DNA from 2 places in the Ornithinicoccus hortensis genome. Region 1 is predicted to be linked to the other one. Evidence: predicted binding sites of a transcription regulator. Region 1 holds the regulator's gene; the other holds the start of a gene.
What was found. The regulator LexA, encoded in region 1, represses DNA repair genes until DNA is damaged. The targets are predictions, from matches to a motif close to TCGAACANNTGTTCGA.
Positions count from the first base shown of each region.

Region 2: ruvC (crossover junction endodeoxyribonuclease RuvC) is a predicted target of LexA. The motif match lies at 2,791-2,806, and genes of this name have one in related genera.

Region 1 covers NZ_VFOP01000001.1:1,599,343-1,606,974, reverse strand. The annotation lists gene FB467_RS07495 (glycoside hydrolase family 65 protein) at 1-1,592, shown strand, start outside; gene FB467_RS07490 (hypothetical protein) at 1,699-2,229, shown strand; gene FB467_RS07485 (LysM peptidoglycan-binding domain-containing protein) at 2,385-2,900, opposite strand; gene lexA (transcriptional repressor LexA) at 3,133-3,882, shown strand; gene FB467_RS07475 (hypothetical protein) at 4,040-4,510, opposite strand; gene FB467_RS07470 (Sir2 family NAD-dependent protein deacetylase) at 4,616-5,476, opposite strand; gene FB467_RS07465 (patatin-like phospholipase family protein) at 5,516-6,856, opposite strand; gene FB467_RS07460 (aminotransferase class V-fold PLP-dependent enzyme) at 6,948-7,632, opposite strand, start outside.
Region 2 covers NZ_VFOP01000001.1:2,594,639-2,602,270, forward strand. The annotation lists gene yajC (preprotein translocase subunit YajC) at 1-83, opposite strand, end outside; gene ruvB (Holliday junction branch migration DNA helicase RuvB) at 265-1,401, opposite strand; gene ruvA (Holliday junction branch migration protein RuvA) at 1,410-2,015, opposite strand; gene ruvC (crossover junction endodeoxyribonuclease RuvC) at 2,012-2,758, opposite strand; gene FB467_RS12155 (YebC/PmpR family DNA-binding transcriptional regulator) at 2,864-3,622, opposite strand; gene pdxT (pyridoxal 5'-phosphate synthase glutaminase subunit PdxT) at 3,622-4,296, opposite strand; gene pdxS (pyridoxal 5'-phosphate synthase lyase subunit PdxS) at 4,413-5,321, opposite strand; gene FB467_RS19330 (LemA family protein) at 5,409-5,972, opposite strand; gene FB467_RS12175 (glycosyltransferase family 4 protein) at 5,969-7,141, opposite strand; gene FB467_RS12180 (phosphatidylinositol mannoside acyltransferase) at 7,138-7,632, opposite strand, start outside.

The DNA.
Region 1 (7,632 bases):
GGCAGGGCCAACCCATCACGCTGACCAAGACGGTCGCGGTCCACACCTCCAAGGGGGTGCCGGTACGCGAACTCGCCGACCGCTGCTGGCGGACCCTGGACCGGGTCGTCCCCGCGGGCCCGGAGGCGCTGCTGGCCGACCAGCGGGCCTGGCTGGATGCCTTCTGGGAACGGTCCGACGTGCAGCTGACCGGGCAGCCGGCCCTGCAACAGGCGATCCGGTGGAACCTGTTCCAGCTCGCCCAGGCCTCGGCCCGCGCGGACAACGTCGGCGTGCCGGCCAAGGGGGTCTCCGGGTCCGGCTACGGCGGCCACTACTTCTGGGACACCGAGATCTACGTGCTGCCCTTCCTGACCTACACCACGCCGCAGGCAGCGCGCAACGCCCTCCAGTTCCGGCACCGGATGCTGGGCGCGGCGCGCAACCGCGCCCACGAGCTCGCCCAGGAGGGCGCGCTGTTCCCGTGGCGCACGATCAACGGTTTGGAGGCCTCCGCCTACTTCGCGGCGGGCACCGCGCAGTATCACATCGACGCCGACATCGCCTTCGCCCTCGACAAGTACGTCCGGGCCACCGGCGACCGCGGCTACCTGCTGAATGAGGGGCTGGACATCCTGGTCGAGACCGCCCGGATGTGGGCCGACCTCGGCTTCTGGCAGGGCAACGGGACCAAGGCGTTCCACATCCACGGGGTGACCGGACCGGACGAGTACACCACGGTCGTCAACAACAACCTGTTCACCAACGTGATGGCCCGGCACAACCTCGAGACGGCCGTGTCGGCGATCACCGAACTGGCCGAGGTCGACCCCGAGGGCCACGCCCGTGCGGTCGCCCGGCTCAGCCTGGACCCCGGGGAGGTGGAGGAGTGGGCGGCCGCTGCCCGGGGCATGCACATCCCGTACGACGCCGAGGTGGGCGTCCACCCCCAGGACTCGCACTTCCTCGAGCGCGAGGTCTGGGACCTGGAGACCACTCCCGCCGACAAGCGCCCCCTCCTGCTGCACTACCACCCGCTGGTGATCTACCGCTTCCAGGTGCTCAAGCAGGCCGACGTCGTGCTGGCCATGTACCTGTCCGGGCACCATTTCACCCCGGAGGAGAAGCGGGCCAACTTCGAGTACTACGACCCGATCACCACCGGGGACTCCACGCTGTCCGCGGTGGTGCAGTCCATCATGGCGGCCGAGGTCGGCTATGCCGACCTGGCGTTGCGCTACTTCTACGCAGGGCTGTTCGTCGACCTCAACGACCGGCACGGCAACACCACCGACGGCGTGCACGTGGCCTCGACCGGTGGCGTGTGGAGCGCCCTGGTGGGCGGGTTCGGCGGGATGCGGGACAGCCACGGGCAGCTCGGCTTCGACCCCCGGCTGCCCGCGGAGTGGCCCGAGCTCTCCTGGACGATGGCCTGGCTCGGGTCGCGCCTGCGGATCACCGTGCGGCAGGACGAGATCGTCCTCCGGGTCGAGGACGGCGAGACCGTCGAGGTCTCCGTGCGCGGCGAACACCACACCGTGGGTTCCGAACAGGTTTCCGTGCCCCTCGACGGCCAGGGCCCCCTCCTGACGACGCCGACGAAGACCTCCTGACGACGCCGGAAAAGCCTTCGTGACCAGGCCGGCGAAGGCCCCTTCAGGGCCTGTCGGCCCCCCGCCGGATGCGGCGCTGCCCACGGTCTTGTGGTGAGGTGGACCCATGAACGACCCCCAGGAACTGCAGCCCGAGGACCTGACCGGTCAGGATCCGCTGCTCCCGGAGACCGGTGAACCGACCCCCGGGGAGTCGGAGATCGACCGACTGGTCGAGCAGATCGAAGGACCCGAGGACCGCACCGGCATGGCGGCCCTGTGGAGCGTCACGATGAACCTGCCGAACTGGTGGTTCATCGCGGTCGGTGAGGAGGGGATGGAGTCCCCCGCCGCGGCCGAGGTCGACGGGCAACTGGTGCTGCTGGCTTTTACCGACAGCCACCGGGCACGCCACTTCGCGGTCCAGCAGCAGATGATTGCCGAGGGCGAGGACCTCGCGGCGATCGCCCTGCCGCCGCGTCAGGTCGTCGAATCTGCCGCCGCCTACAGTTCGGCGGACATTGAGGGCCTGATGTTCGACTCCAACATCAGTGGGTTCTACCTGCCAGTCGACCAGATGGCCGCCCTGTGGGATGCGGTCATGGAGTCCGACGACGAACCCGACGAGGGCACGGAGCCCGGCCAGCCGACCGGCTGATCACGGCGCTGGCCGAGCCGACGCCGGCTCCCACGCGATCGCGTGCGAGCGCCCCTCCGGGGCCCTGACTGTGCCGGTCCGCGCGAGCCTCGCTCTCGGCCGGGCTCCGCTGTCCGGGACGGCCCGGATCAGTCGGTTCCCCAGGAGGGACGGGCTCAGTTGCCCGGGATCTCCAGGACCTGGCCGGCCTGCACCTGCAGGCTGTTCATGTCGTTGGCCAACTGGATCTGCACGATCGCGGAGTTCACCGAGAGGTCGGGCAGCTGTGTCGCGGCGATCTCGGACAGGGTCTGCCCGGGCTGGACCACGACGGTCTCGACCGAGGAGGCCCCCGCCGGGAGCACCGATCCGATGACCGCGGCCACGGTCACCGCCAGCAGGAGCGTCACCGTGCCGGTCAGGACCAGCCGACCGCGACGGGTGATCCGCCCGCGGGCCGGGGCCACGCGGGCAGGGGCTACGCGGACCGCAGCCGCCGGAACCTCGGGGGCGGCGAGCACGCGCAGCCGCGGACGGCTGACCTTCGGATCGCGCTCCGAGAGCGGCGCGACCGGCGCATGCCCCTGCGCCAACTCCCCCTCGTGGACCAGCCGCAGGTGTCCGCGGCCGCCCCGGGGGGCCCTGCGCTCCGGGGCCTCGGCCAGGTCGTGCAGTACGGGTGCTGCGCTCATGGTGTCCTCCAGCTCTGTCGTCGGTCGTCCTGCTCGACGCGTACATGCGTGCGATAGAACGTCTGTCTCATGTGTAGCACAGTCGTACGAGAAATGTCGACACGCCGCGTCGAACAGATGTTTGCCCGACGGGTCGAATGCTCGTACGCTTGTTCATGTCGGGAAGCACACCAGACGCCACCGACAGAGCGGCTGACCAGCCGTTTCAGGGCCCGAGGGGTAGGAGAAGACGATGGGCAAGATCCACGAGTTCCCGGAGCGGGACGAGGAGCGTCCCGCGCTGACCGCGCGACAGCGCAAGGTACTGGACATGATCCGCGAGTCGGTCGACACCCGGGGCTACCCACCCAGCCTGCGGGAGATCGGCGACGTCGTCGGCCTCACGTCCCCCTCCTCCGTCGCGCACCAGCTGAAGATGCTGGAGCGCAAGGGCTACCTGCGCCGCGACCCCAACCGCCCGCGCGCGATCGAGATCGTCGTCCCGGGCGCCGACGGCCAGGCCACCGGATACCGTCGCCCCGTCGGCGCCGGCGCGGCCCCCTCGGGCACGGGGGAGCACCCCGTCACGGACGTCGGCGACGAGACCGGCATCGGGGACGCGCGGCCCGAGGCGAGCTACGTGCCGCTGGTCGGCCGGATCGCCGCCGGCGGTCCGATCCTGGCCGAGGAAGCCGTGGAGGACGTCTTCCCGCTGCCCAAGCAGCTGGTGGGTGATGGCGAACTGTTCCTGCTCAACGTGGTCGGCGACTCGATGATCGACGCCGCGATCTGCAACGGGGACTGGGTCGTCGTGCAGCGGCAGCAGAGCGCCGACAACGGCGACATCGTCGCGGCGCTGCTCGACGACGAGGCGACCGTCAAGACGCTGAATCGCAAGGACGGCAAGGTGTGGTTGATGCCGCACAACGAGGCCTACGACCCGATCGACGGCGACCACGCCGTGATCCTCGGCAAGGTCACGGCGGTGCTGCGCCGCATCTGATCCCGCTCCGCACGGCGCCGTCCCCCAGGCGGCGGCGCCCCCGTGCGGCACATACCGGTGCCGCCCGCCGACCCTCCACCCCTTCGGCGGGCGGCACCGTCACGTGCAGGCCGTGCCGGCCCTGCATGCCGTGCCTGACAACAGGCTGCGCCGGCGGTCAGGCCCGCATGCCAGCGCTGCGCAGGTGTTGCGCCCCGGGATGGTGCCCCCCGGCATACGAGGCGGCATGGGCGGCGGGCACGTCGGGCGAGTATCCGGAGAGGTTGCGCGCGAGGTGCTCCTGCTCGAGCGGGACGTCCATCTCGGGGTCGGGCCCGACGGTGCCCCGGAGCCCGTAGTAGCTGAACCACTCGTCGGGCGTCGCGTGCACCCCCTCCGGTGTCTCGGTCAGCGTGGGCCCGTAGTCGATCGCCTCGCCGGAGTAGGGCACCCGGATCCCGTCCTCGTGCGGCACCGCCCCGTAGAGCGGCACGACCCGCAGCACCTCGCCGTGCTGGATCAACCCCCACGCCGGGTGGTCGTCTCGCGTGTCGAGGAAGGCCTCGAGCAACTCACCGGCCGCACGACCGTCGAGGTCGAAGACGGGGCGACCGGCCAACACCGACACCTGGTCCTTGGTCATGCTCATCGCACACCTCCGGGCGAACGGGGTCCCGGGGACGTCCCGGGTCCCTCCCCCGAACGTAGCCCTCCCTGGGCGCCCGCGGTAGTCCCGGAAGTCACCGACCGCGGCTCAGGCGAGGTCCGCGACGAGCCTGGGCAGGACGTCGCCGAGCAGCGCGTCGACGCGCAGGCTGACCTCCTCCTGCGCCCGGGTGTCACCCCGGGTCACGACCGTCACCGGGATCCCCAGACGCGCCGCCCGCCGGACGAACCGGTAGCCGCTCATCACCCGGAGGGAGGACCCCAGCACCAGCAGGGAGCGCGCGTGGTCGACCATCGCGAACGCCTGCTCCACCAACGGCTTGGCCACCGACCCGCCGAAGAACACGACGTCGGGCTTGAGTTGGTCCGAACCGCACACGACGCAGCGGGCGAGATGGAACCGGGCGATGTCGTCCTCCGGGATCACGACGTCGCCGTCCGGTCGCACCTCCTGGGTCTCGACGCGGAACCCGGGGTTCGCCTCGGTCAGCCAGTCGTGGACCACCTCCCGGGAGTACACCTCCCCGCAGTTCAGGCAGCAGACCCGGGCCAGGTTGCCGTGCAGCTCCAGGACCCGGCGGGAGCCGGCCTCGTGGTGCAGCCCGTCCACGTTCTGGGTGATCACGCCGGAGACGAGACCGAGCCGTTCGAGCTGCGCGACGGCACGGTGGGACTCGTTCGGGCTGGCTGCCTGGAAGCGGCGCCAGCCGGCGTAGCTGCGGGCCCAGTACCGGCGCCGGTTCTCCGGGGAGGCGAGGAACTCGTCATGCTGCATGGGCTGCACCCGGCGCTGGCCGTCCGGACCGCGGTAGTCGGGGATCCCGGAGGCCGTCGACATCCCGGCGCCGGCCAACACCACGACACCGCCGCCCGACACGACCTCGCGCAACCGCGCATAGGCGACCTCGTCCACCGGGGTCCGGCCGGGCAGCGTCTGCGAGGGGTCCACAGGCACACGGTATGCCGTGGCGCGGGGTCCTGGCGGAACTCACCCGGCGCTGGGCTCGGGCGTCGAACGCCCCCACGGCGTGATCCGGTCGGACCCGGCCAGCAACTCGGCCGCCCAGGCCGGGTCCTCGACGGACTCGTGGGGCGGCCGCACCGGCGCGGGGCGGGAGACCAGGTGGGGTGCGTAGCGGCGCATCGAGTCGTCGCAGACCAGGTATCCGTGCCGCTCCAGGACCATCTGCTCGGCCGGATCGAAGGCATCCAGGTCCGTCCGCACCCGGTTGATCACGGCGACCGTCCCCGGCGGGTAGTGGCGGGCGTCCCCGGTAGGACGGTGCTCCGGGACGGCAGTGGCCACCGCGTTGGGGGACTCCAGCGACCAGGTCGCCCCGTGGAGCAGCCCCTGCGAGAAGCACGCGCGCAACCACCGGAGCCGGGTGGTGTGCCCACCCGAGGAGGCGATCGACATCAGGTGCCACCACCGGCCGAGGACCGACCCCGGGCCCCGGCCGCGGGACACCGCTCCCCCGTCGCTGACCAGGACCGCCTCGTGGTCGGCCCAGACCTGCTCGAGGGCCAGGTTGTCCACCACTCCCCCGTCGACCAGCTCGATCCGCGTCCCGATCAGCTCGTGGACGAGCGGCTCCTCGTCCGGGTCGGGGACACCACCCACCAGTCCGAGCGCCGCCCCGTCGAGGACGAGCGGCTCGAAGATCGGCGGGTAGGCGAGCGAGGCGGTCACGGCGTCCACGACCCGCAGGCCAGGCGGCGGCGCGGCATACCCCAGCCGGTGGTCACCGACCCGACCGTGTGGCGCGCTGCTGCGGGCGTCCGCGAACGACCACGTCACGCCGTAGCCGACCTCGGTCGCACTGGTGAGCACGGCCGGCCCCGCCCGCCGGACATCGCGCAGGTCCCGGTCCCACCAGGGCACGGCACCCAGGAGCTCGGCGGCCACCGCCTGGGTCGTGGCGGCCGTGCCGCCCCTCCGGGGACGGAGCCTGGCCAGCAGCGCCGGGGTGCGCACGTTGCGCGATGTCAGCCGGCGCAGCGGATCGACGACGAACTCCTCCAGGCCGCCGACCCGACCCGAGGGGCCGAGCGGGTCGGGCCACTCCAGCCGTGGGTCGGTGAGCAGGTTGGCGACGATGGCGCCTCCCGAGACGGCACTGACCGTGCGCAACCGGCCGAGCACCCCCAGCTCGTCGAGTCGGCGGACCGCGCCGAGGTGGAAGAGCGAGGCCCGGAACCCTCCCCCGGACAGGCAGAGCGCGGTGCCGTGCCGGGGGCCGGTGGCGGCCGGCCCGTGGTGCGCGGTGGCCCGCGCCGCGTGGAGCTGCGCGGCGACCGGGTCACCGGTCGGGGCGTGGAACTGGAGCACGCTGCCAGACAACCCCCGACGCGTGACGTCCCGGTGAACGCCACGCGCACCGACGGGTGACGTGGTGGCGACCAGTCCGGGATGGCCCCCGTCAGCCGGCGAGCGTCCGGAGCACGAGGTCCACGTCCTCCTGGGTGTTCCACAGGTGGAAGGCGATCCGGACCCCGCCACCCCGGGAGGCCACGGTCGCGCCCGCCCCGGTGAGCCGCCCGGCCAGCGCCCCGTCCGGGTCCGGCAGCGCCAGCACCGGCCGTCCGCACGGCTCCTGCCCCAACGTCTCGCGGACCTGGTCGGCCAGGCCCCCGACGTGGGCGCGCACCGCCTCCATGGACAACTGCGCAAAGACCTCCCCGGCGGCCTGGGCACCCACCCAGCTGAGCCAGGCGGGCGAGACGTCGAACCGGCGGGCGTCGCCGGCCAGCTGCATCCCGGGACCGTAGGTCGAGTCCCAGATCGACTCGCCCGCATACCAGCCGGCGCTGACCGGCCGGAGGGACTCGGTCAGCTCGGGCCGGATCGTCAGGTAGGCCGTCCCGCGGGGCTGGCACAGCCACTTGTATGCCGAGCAGACGGTGAGGTCGAACAGGTCCGCCTCGACCGGCATCCACCCCGCGGCCTGGGTGGTGTCGCAGAACGTGCGCGCGCCGTGCCGTCGGGCGGCCTCGGTCACCGCCGCGACGTCCACCAACCGGCCGCAGGCACTCTGCGCCAGGCTGAACACGACCAGGTCGGTGGTCTCGGCCACCGCGTCGGCCAGCCCCTCGCGCGGCACGAGC
Region 2 (7,632 bases), 1.0 Mb from region 1:
ATGAGCAGCAGGGGCAGCGCCAGCAGGAGCAGCGTCCCGAAGCCACCCCCCTGCGGCGTGCTCGCCGCGGCCTGAAACGACATGGTGGGTCCTTATAAACGTCCGTTGGAGCAGCACCCGTGGAGGGCCGCCAGGGGCACGCATCACACGGCGTGCACCCGGGGCAGTCTAGGTGAGCGACCGGGAGCCACCAAAGACGCCCCGCGGTTCGGCGGGTCTGTTGCCCGAATCGTGACCTGCCCGGATGCCGGTGCCCAGGGGCGGTCAGCCGCTGAACCGGCCGACGTCCCCGCTCAGCGGCAGCGTGTCCTGGCTGCCGGCGCCGGCGCCGGGGGAACCCTGCGGCGGGGTCAGGCCCAGGTGCTGCCAGGCCAGTGGCGAGGCGGCCCGCCCGCGCGGCGTGCGCACCATGAACCCCTCGCGGACCAGGAAGGGCTCGGCCACCGTCTCGACCGTGTCCGGCTCCTCCCCCACGGCGACCGCCAGGGTGCTCAGCCCGACCGGGCCGCCGCCGAACCGCTGGCACAGGGCCTCCAGGACCGCGCGGTCCAGGCGGTCGAGCCCCCGGGCGTCCACGTCGAACAGGTCCAGGGCTGCCTCGGCGGCGGGGAGGTCCACGACGTGCCGTCCGTGCACCTGGGCCCAGTCGCGCACCCGCCGCAGCAGCCGGTTCGCGATCCGGGGTGTGCCGCGGGACCGCGAGGCGATCTGCTCGACGCCGGCCGGGTCGGCCTCGATCTCCAGCAACGTGGCGTTCCGGGTCAGGATCTTGACCAGGTCCTCGGTGCTGTAGAAGTCGAGGTGTCCGGTGAAGCCGAACCGGTCGCGCAGCGGGGCCGGGAGCAGGCCGGACCGGGTGGTGGCCCCGACGACGGTGAAGGGTGGGAGCTCCAGCGGGATCGCGGTGGCGCCCGGCCCCTTGCCGACGATCACGTCCACCCGGAAGTCCTCCATCGCCAGGTAGAGCATCTCCTCCGCGGGCCGGGACATCCGGTGGATCTCGTCGAGGAAGAGCACCTCCCCCTCACTCATCGAGGAGAGCACGGCCGCCAGGTCACCGGCGTGCTGGATGGCCGGTCCGCTGGTGATCCGGATCGGCTGCTCCAACTCGGCCGCGATGATCATCGCCAGCGTGGTCTTGCCCAGCCCGGGCGGGCCGGACAGCAGGACGTGGTCCGGCGGTGCCTGGCGGCGCCGGGCGGCCTCCAGGACCAGGCCCAGCTGGTCGCGGACCCGCTGCTGGCCCGGGAAGTCGGTCAGCCGGCGGGGCCGCAGCGCCGCCTCGATCCGGCGCTCCTCCTCGCTGGAGTCGGCATCCACCACGCGCGCCGTCGCGTCCAGCGACCCGTCGTCCCAACCGCCGTCGCTCCCCCACCGGTCGTCGCCGGGGCCCTCCGGCACACCCCCGGTCACCGGCCGAGCTCCCGCAACGCGGCGCGCAACAGCTCGGAGACCTGGGTGGGCGCGTCCGGACCCGCGGCAACGCGGCCGAGGGCGTCCTCGGCCTGCTTGGCGCTCCAGCCGAGGCCGACCAGCGCCTCCCGCACCTGCTCCTGCGCGGCGCCCAGGGCGGCGGCTGGGGTGGCTGCCGGGGCACCCTCGGGCTGGTCGACGCCGACCATGATCTTGTCGCGCAGCTCCAGGACGAGCCGCTCGGCACTCTTCTTGCCGATCCCGGGGACCTTGGTCAGCGCGGCCAGGTCGCCGGTGGAGATGGCCCTGCGGACCTCCTCGGGGGCGTGCACCGACAGCATCGCCAGCGCGAGCCGGGGTCCCACCCCGGAGACCGTCTGCACCTGCTCGAAGAGGGCGCGACCCTCCGCCCCCGGGAAGCCGTAGAGCGTCAGCGACTCCTCCCGGACGACCAGGGTGGTCGCCAGGCGGGCCTCCGTGCCGGTGCGGCACTCCGCCGCGGTGGCCGGGGTGGTGTGGACCTGCAGGCCGACGCCGCCGACCTCGATCACCACGTGGTTGAGTCCGACGTGCAGGACGGTGCCTCGCACCGAGGAGATCATCGGGTCGTTCCGTTCTTGCCCTGGGTGGGCCGGTCGGTGGTGGGGCGCGGTCGCGCCGTCGCGGACGGGGTGGTCGGGGTGGTGGTCCGGGGGTACACGACCCGGCCGGCGACGGCGGCCCCCGCGCGCGTGGAGCTGCCTGGCACCGGGCGCTGGGCGGAGCGGGCCTGGGCGTGCAACTGGGCCAGCCGGTTCGGGCCGGCCGCGGCGGCCTGCTGCTGGGCCCGCACCATCAGGTCGGAGGCCGCCGCGGCGTGGCGGCGGTCGTGGGCCTCGCCACGCCATACGTGGCAGATCGCCAGGGCGAGGGCGTCCGCGGCGTCCGCGGGCCGGGGCGCGACGTCCAGTCCCAGGATCCGGGTGATCATCGAGGTGACCTGGGCCTTGTCGGCCCGACCGTTGCCGCTGACCGACGCCTTCACCTCGGTGGGGGTGTAGAGCGCGAGGGGCAGCCCCAGCCGGGCGGCGGCCAGCATCGGGACGGCCGAGGCCTGGGCGGTGCCCATGATCCCCTTGATGTTGGCCTTGGCGAAGACCCGCTCGACCGCGACCGCGTCGGGCCGGTGGTCGGCGAGCCACTGGTCGATCTCGGTCTGCAGGCTGAGCAGGCGTTCCTGCGGGTCGTCCGAGACCGGGGTGCGCACGACGCCCACGGCGACCATCCGCAGCGGGCGACCTGCCCGCCCCTCGACCACACCCAGGCCGCAACGGGTCAGGCCCGGGTCGACTCCGAGGACGCGCACCTGGTTGCCTCCCTCGTCCGGCGTTGTCTCCTGCGAACACCTGTTCGCAGGTCACAACGTTACGTCAGCGGGGCCGGAAGACGGCGGCGCGACGCGCCGGGCGGCTCAGTCCTCCTCGTCCAGCTGGGCCAGCACCTCGTCGCTGATGTCGCCGTTGGCGTAGACGTTCTGCACGTCGTCGCAGTCCTCGAGGGCCTCGATCACGCGGAACATCTTCTTGGCGCCCTCGAGGTCCAGGGGCACCTCGACGCTGGGCAGGAACTGCTGGTCGGCGGAGTCGTAGTCGATCCCGGCGTCGACGAGCGCCGTGCGCACGGCCACCATGTCGCCCGCCTCGCTGACGATCTCGTAGGACTCACCGATGTCGGTGACCTCCTCGGCCCCGGAGTCGAGCACCACCTCGAGGATGTCGTCCTCCGAGCGCCCCTCCTTGGCCACCAGGACCACGCCCTTGCGGTTGAACAGGTAGGACACCGACCCGGAGTCGGCCATGGTCCCGCCGTTGCGGGTCAGCGCGGTGCGGACCTCCATCACGGCGCGGTTCTTGTTGTCGGTCAGGCACTCGATCAGCAGGGCGACGCCGCCGGGGGCATACCCCTCGTAGGTCAGCGCCTGCCAGTCCGCACCACCGGCCTCGGCACCGGAGCCGCGCTTGACGGCGCGCTCGATGTTGTCGTTGGGGACGCTGGTCTTCTTGGCCTTCTGGATCGCGTCGTACAGCGTCGGGTTGCCGGCCGGGTCGCCCCCGCCGGTGCGCGCCGCGACCTCGATGTTCTTGATCAGCTTGGCGAACAGCTTGCCGCGCTTGGCGTCGATCGCTGCCTTCTTGTGCTTGGTGGTCGCCCATTTGGAATGGCCGCTCATCAGTCTCCCTTGCTCCTGCTGGTGCTCGGTCCGGATCGGTCCCCGATGCTACCTGCCTGCTCGCGCACCATCTGCACGAACAACTCGTGGACCCGCGCGTCCGGGGTCACCTCGGGGTGGAAGGAGGTGGCCAGGACGGGTCCCTGGCGGACCATGACGACCCGTTCGGCGCCGTCGTGCTCCACGGTGGCCAGGACCTCGACCCCGGGGCCCACCCGCTCGACCCACGGGGCGCGGATGAAGACCGCGCGGAAGGGCCCCTCGTCGGCGCGGGGCAGCGCGGCGATCTCCAGGTCGGCCTCGAAGGAGTCGACCTGGCGTCCGAAGGCGTTGCGGCGCACCGAGATGTCGAGGGCAGCCAGGCAGCCCTGGTCGGTCCGTCCGTCGAGGACCGCGCTGCCCAGCATGATCATGCCGGCGCAGGACCCGTATGCCGGCATGCCCGCCCGCAGGCGCGCGCGCAGCGGCTCGGCCAGGTCGAAGATGCGCAGCAGCCGGTCGATCGTGGTGGACTCACCGCCCGGGAGCACCAGCCCGTCGACCTCGGCGAGTTCCTCGGGGCGGCGCACGGTGCGCGCGTCCACACCGAGGGCGTTCAGCACCCGCAGGTGGTCCGCGACGTCTCCCTGGACGGCGAGCACCCCGATGCGTGGCCGGGGCGAAGTCACCAGCATGTCCTCCATCTCATCGGCTCGTCCTGACGAGCCTCGTCAACTCCTGGCGGTCGGACGCCCCCTCCCGATCCCGGTGAGGGCCGCTGGGCGCCGCGCCGGGTCGGCGGTGCCGGGGCCTACCAGCCGCGCTCGGCCAGCCGGTGCGGCTGTGGGATGTCGTCGACGTTGATCCCGACCATCGCCTCGCCGAGGCCGCGCGAGACCTTGGCGATGACGTCGGGGTCGTCGTGGAAGGTGGTGGCCTTGACGATGGCCGCGGCCCGCTCGGCCGGGTTGCCCGACTTGAAGATGCCCGACCCGACGAAGACGCCCTCGGCGCCCAGCTGCATCATCATGGCGGCGTCGGCCGGCGTGGCGATGCCCCCGGCGGTGAACAGCACGACCGGCAGCTTGCCCTGGAGCGCGACCTCCTTGACCAGGTCGTATGGGGCCTGGAGCTCCTTCGCGGCGACGTAGAGCTCGTCCTCGGACATGCTGGTCAACCGGCGGATCTCGGCCCGGATGGACCGCATGTGGGTGGTCGCGTTGGACACGTCACCGGTGCCGGCCTCGCCCTTGGAGCGGATCATCGCCGCGCCCTCGGTGATCCGGCGCAGCGCCTCGCCCAGGTTGGTCGCGCCGCAGACGAAGGGCACGGTGAAGGCCCACTTGTCGATGTGGTTGGCGTAGTCCGCCGGGGTGAGCACCTCGGACTCGTCGACGTAGTCGACACCGAGGGACTGGAGCACCTGCGCCTCGACGAAGTGTCCGATCCGGGCCTTGGCCATCACCGGGATCGACACGGCCTCGATGATGCCGTCGATCATGTCCGGGTCGCTCATCCGGGAGACCCCGCCCTGCGCCCGGATGTCGGCCGGGACCCGCTCGAGGGCCATGACCGCGACGGCGCCGGCGTCCTCGGCGATCTTGGCCTGCTCGGCGGTGACCACGTCCATGATCACCCCGCCCTTCAACATGTCGGCCATCCCCCGCTTGACCCGGGTCGTCCCGGCCTGGTGCTGGTCGGTGGTGTCGTGGGTGCTCATGCTCGTGACGTCCTTCGGTGACAGGGGGTGATCGTGGGCTTCGTGGGGCGTATGCCGAGTGGCGCCGTTGCGGACGTCCTCGGGTGCTCAGTCTACGGCGATCTGGGGCCAGGCATCCTCGAAGGTCACCGGCTGGGGCATCCGGGCGTGCCCGGCCAACCGGAACCACCGCACGACCCAGCTGCCGCGCAGCGCGGTCACGTCCCGGACCGCCTCGTTGTGGAAGCGTCGGGCGAGCTGCACCCGGACGCCGGCGCCCCGCAACCGGTCGAATCCCTCGACCGCCCCCTCGTCCTCGTGCTCCTGCAGCGTCTCCAGCGTGGTGGACGCGGCCTGCAGCACCCCGGTGAGCTCGGACTCGGCCGCGGCGCGCTCGGGGGTCCACGCCCCGCCGGCGCCCATCACCGCGTTGGCCGCGGTCGCCAGCAGCGTGGCCGTGGCCGGGTCGAGGTGCCCGCCCAGGGCCACCTCGAGCGCGGCGTCGGCCCGGCGGACCAGCTGGGCGTCCAGCGCCGCCGCGGTCGCCTGGATCCGGTGGTGCAGCCGGTCCAGCCGGACCGCGGTGTAGGACAGGAACCAGCCGACGGCGAGCACCACGGCCAGGATGAGCCCGGCATACATCAGTGCCTCGGTGACCGGGGAGACCTTCATCGGCGCCACCACCCGGACCAGGGACGGGCGCTGCGCTCGAGCTCCACCGTGGCCAGGTCCGCGGGCCGCACTGACTCGTAGACGGCCAGCACCTGCTCACCCACCCTGGACCAGTCGAAGGCCCACGCCCGTGCGGTCCCGGCCTCGGCCACCCGGCGCCGGCGTTCGGGATCGTCCAGCAGACTGCATACCTGGGAGGCGAGGGCGGCGCCGTCCCCGACCGGGAAGGTCAGGCCGGCGCGGCCGTGGTCGAGCACCGCGGTGAAGGCGTCGAGGTCCGAGGCCACGACGGGCGCCCCGGCGGCCATCGCCTCGACGAGGATGATGCCGAAGCTCTCCCCGCCGGTGTTGGGTGCCACGTAGACGTCGGCGCCGGCCAGGAGGGACACCTTGTCCTCGTGGCTGAGCGCGCCCAGGAAGCGCATCGCCTTGGCCACGTCGTCGGGCAGCGCCCGGGCCCGCTCCGCGACGTCCCCCGGGCCGGCGACCAGGATCTGCGCGTCCGGGTGCGCCCGCAGGATGGACGGGACCGCCTCGGCCAGGACGTGCAGGCCCTTGCGGGGCTCGTCGAACCGGCCCAGGAAGACCACCCGCGGGCCGTCGGTCCGGGAGCCCCAGCGGCGCTGGTCCGTGGGGTCTGGGCGGAAGTCCTTGACGTAGACCCCGTTGGGGATGACCACGGTCGTGCCCCCGACGTGGGCGGTGACCGTCTTGCGGGCGGCCTCGGAGACGGCGATCCGGGCCGACAGCTTCTCCAGGCTGGGCCGCAGGATCGGGTTGGCCATCCGCATCGCCCGGGACTTCAGGGTGGCCGTGTGGAAGGTCGCCACGACCGGCCCCTGGGCGGCCCAGAGCGCCAGCAGCGAGACGCTGGGGCTGGCCGGCTCGTGGATGTGGATGACGTCGAACCTGCCCTCGGCCAGCCAGGCGTCGACCCGCGCGGACACCTGAGGGCCGAAGGCGAGGCGGGCCACCGAGCCGTTGTAGCGCACCGGGACGGCGCTGCCGGCGCTGACCACGAAGTCGGGCAGGGGGGTGTCGTCCTCGGCCGGCGCCAGGACGCTGACCTGGTGGCCCCGGCTGATCAGCTCGGTGGCCAGGTCCTTGACGTGCAGCTGGACACCGCCGGGGACGTCGAAGGAGTACGGGCTGACCAGTCCGACCCTCATGGGGCCGCTCCGGTCGCGGGAGCGGGGCCGTCGCCGGCGGAGGGTCCGTCGGCGACGAACACCCGCTGCATCATGTGCCAGTCCTCGGTGTGCGCCCGCACGGCGCCGGTCAGGTAGTCCGCGCACTGCTGGGTCAGGTCCTGCACCTGCTCCGCGCGCGGCGCCTCCGGCTCCCGCGGGGTGAGCGGGGCGCCGAACGCGATCACCAGCTGGTGCCCGCCGGCCCCCGGTCGGGGCGACGGGTCGGGTTCGTAGTAGGTGGCGACGGGGTACAGCGGCGCCCCCGTCGCCAGGGCGAGCGAGGCGGGGCCGGCGGCCATCCGGGCCGGGTGGCCGCAGAAGGTCACGGTCAGCCCCGAGTCGGTGAGGTCCCGGTCGGCCAGGAGGGGGACGAACCCGCCGTCGCGGACCGTCCGGACCAGCTCCCGGAAGGGCGGCGCCCCACCGGTCAGCGGCAGGATCCGCATCCCGAGCGCCTCCCGGTAACGGAC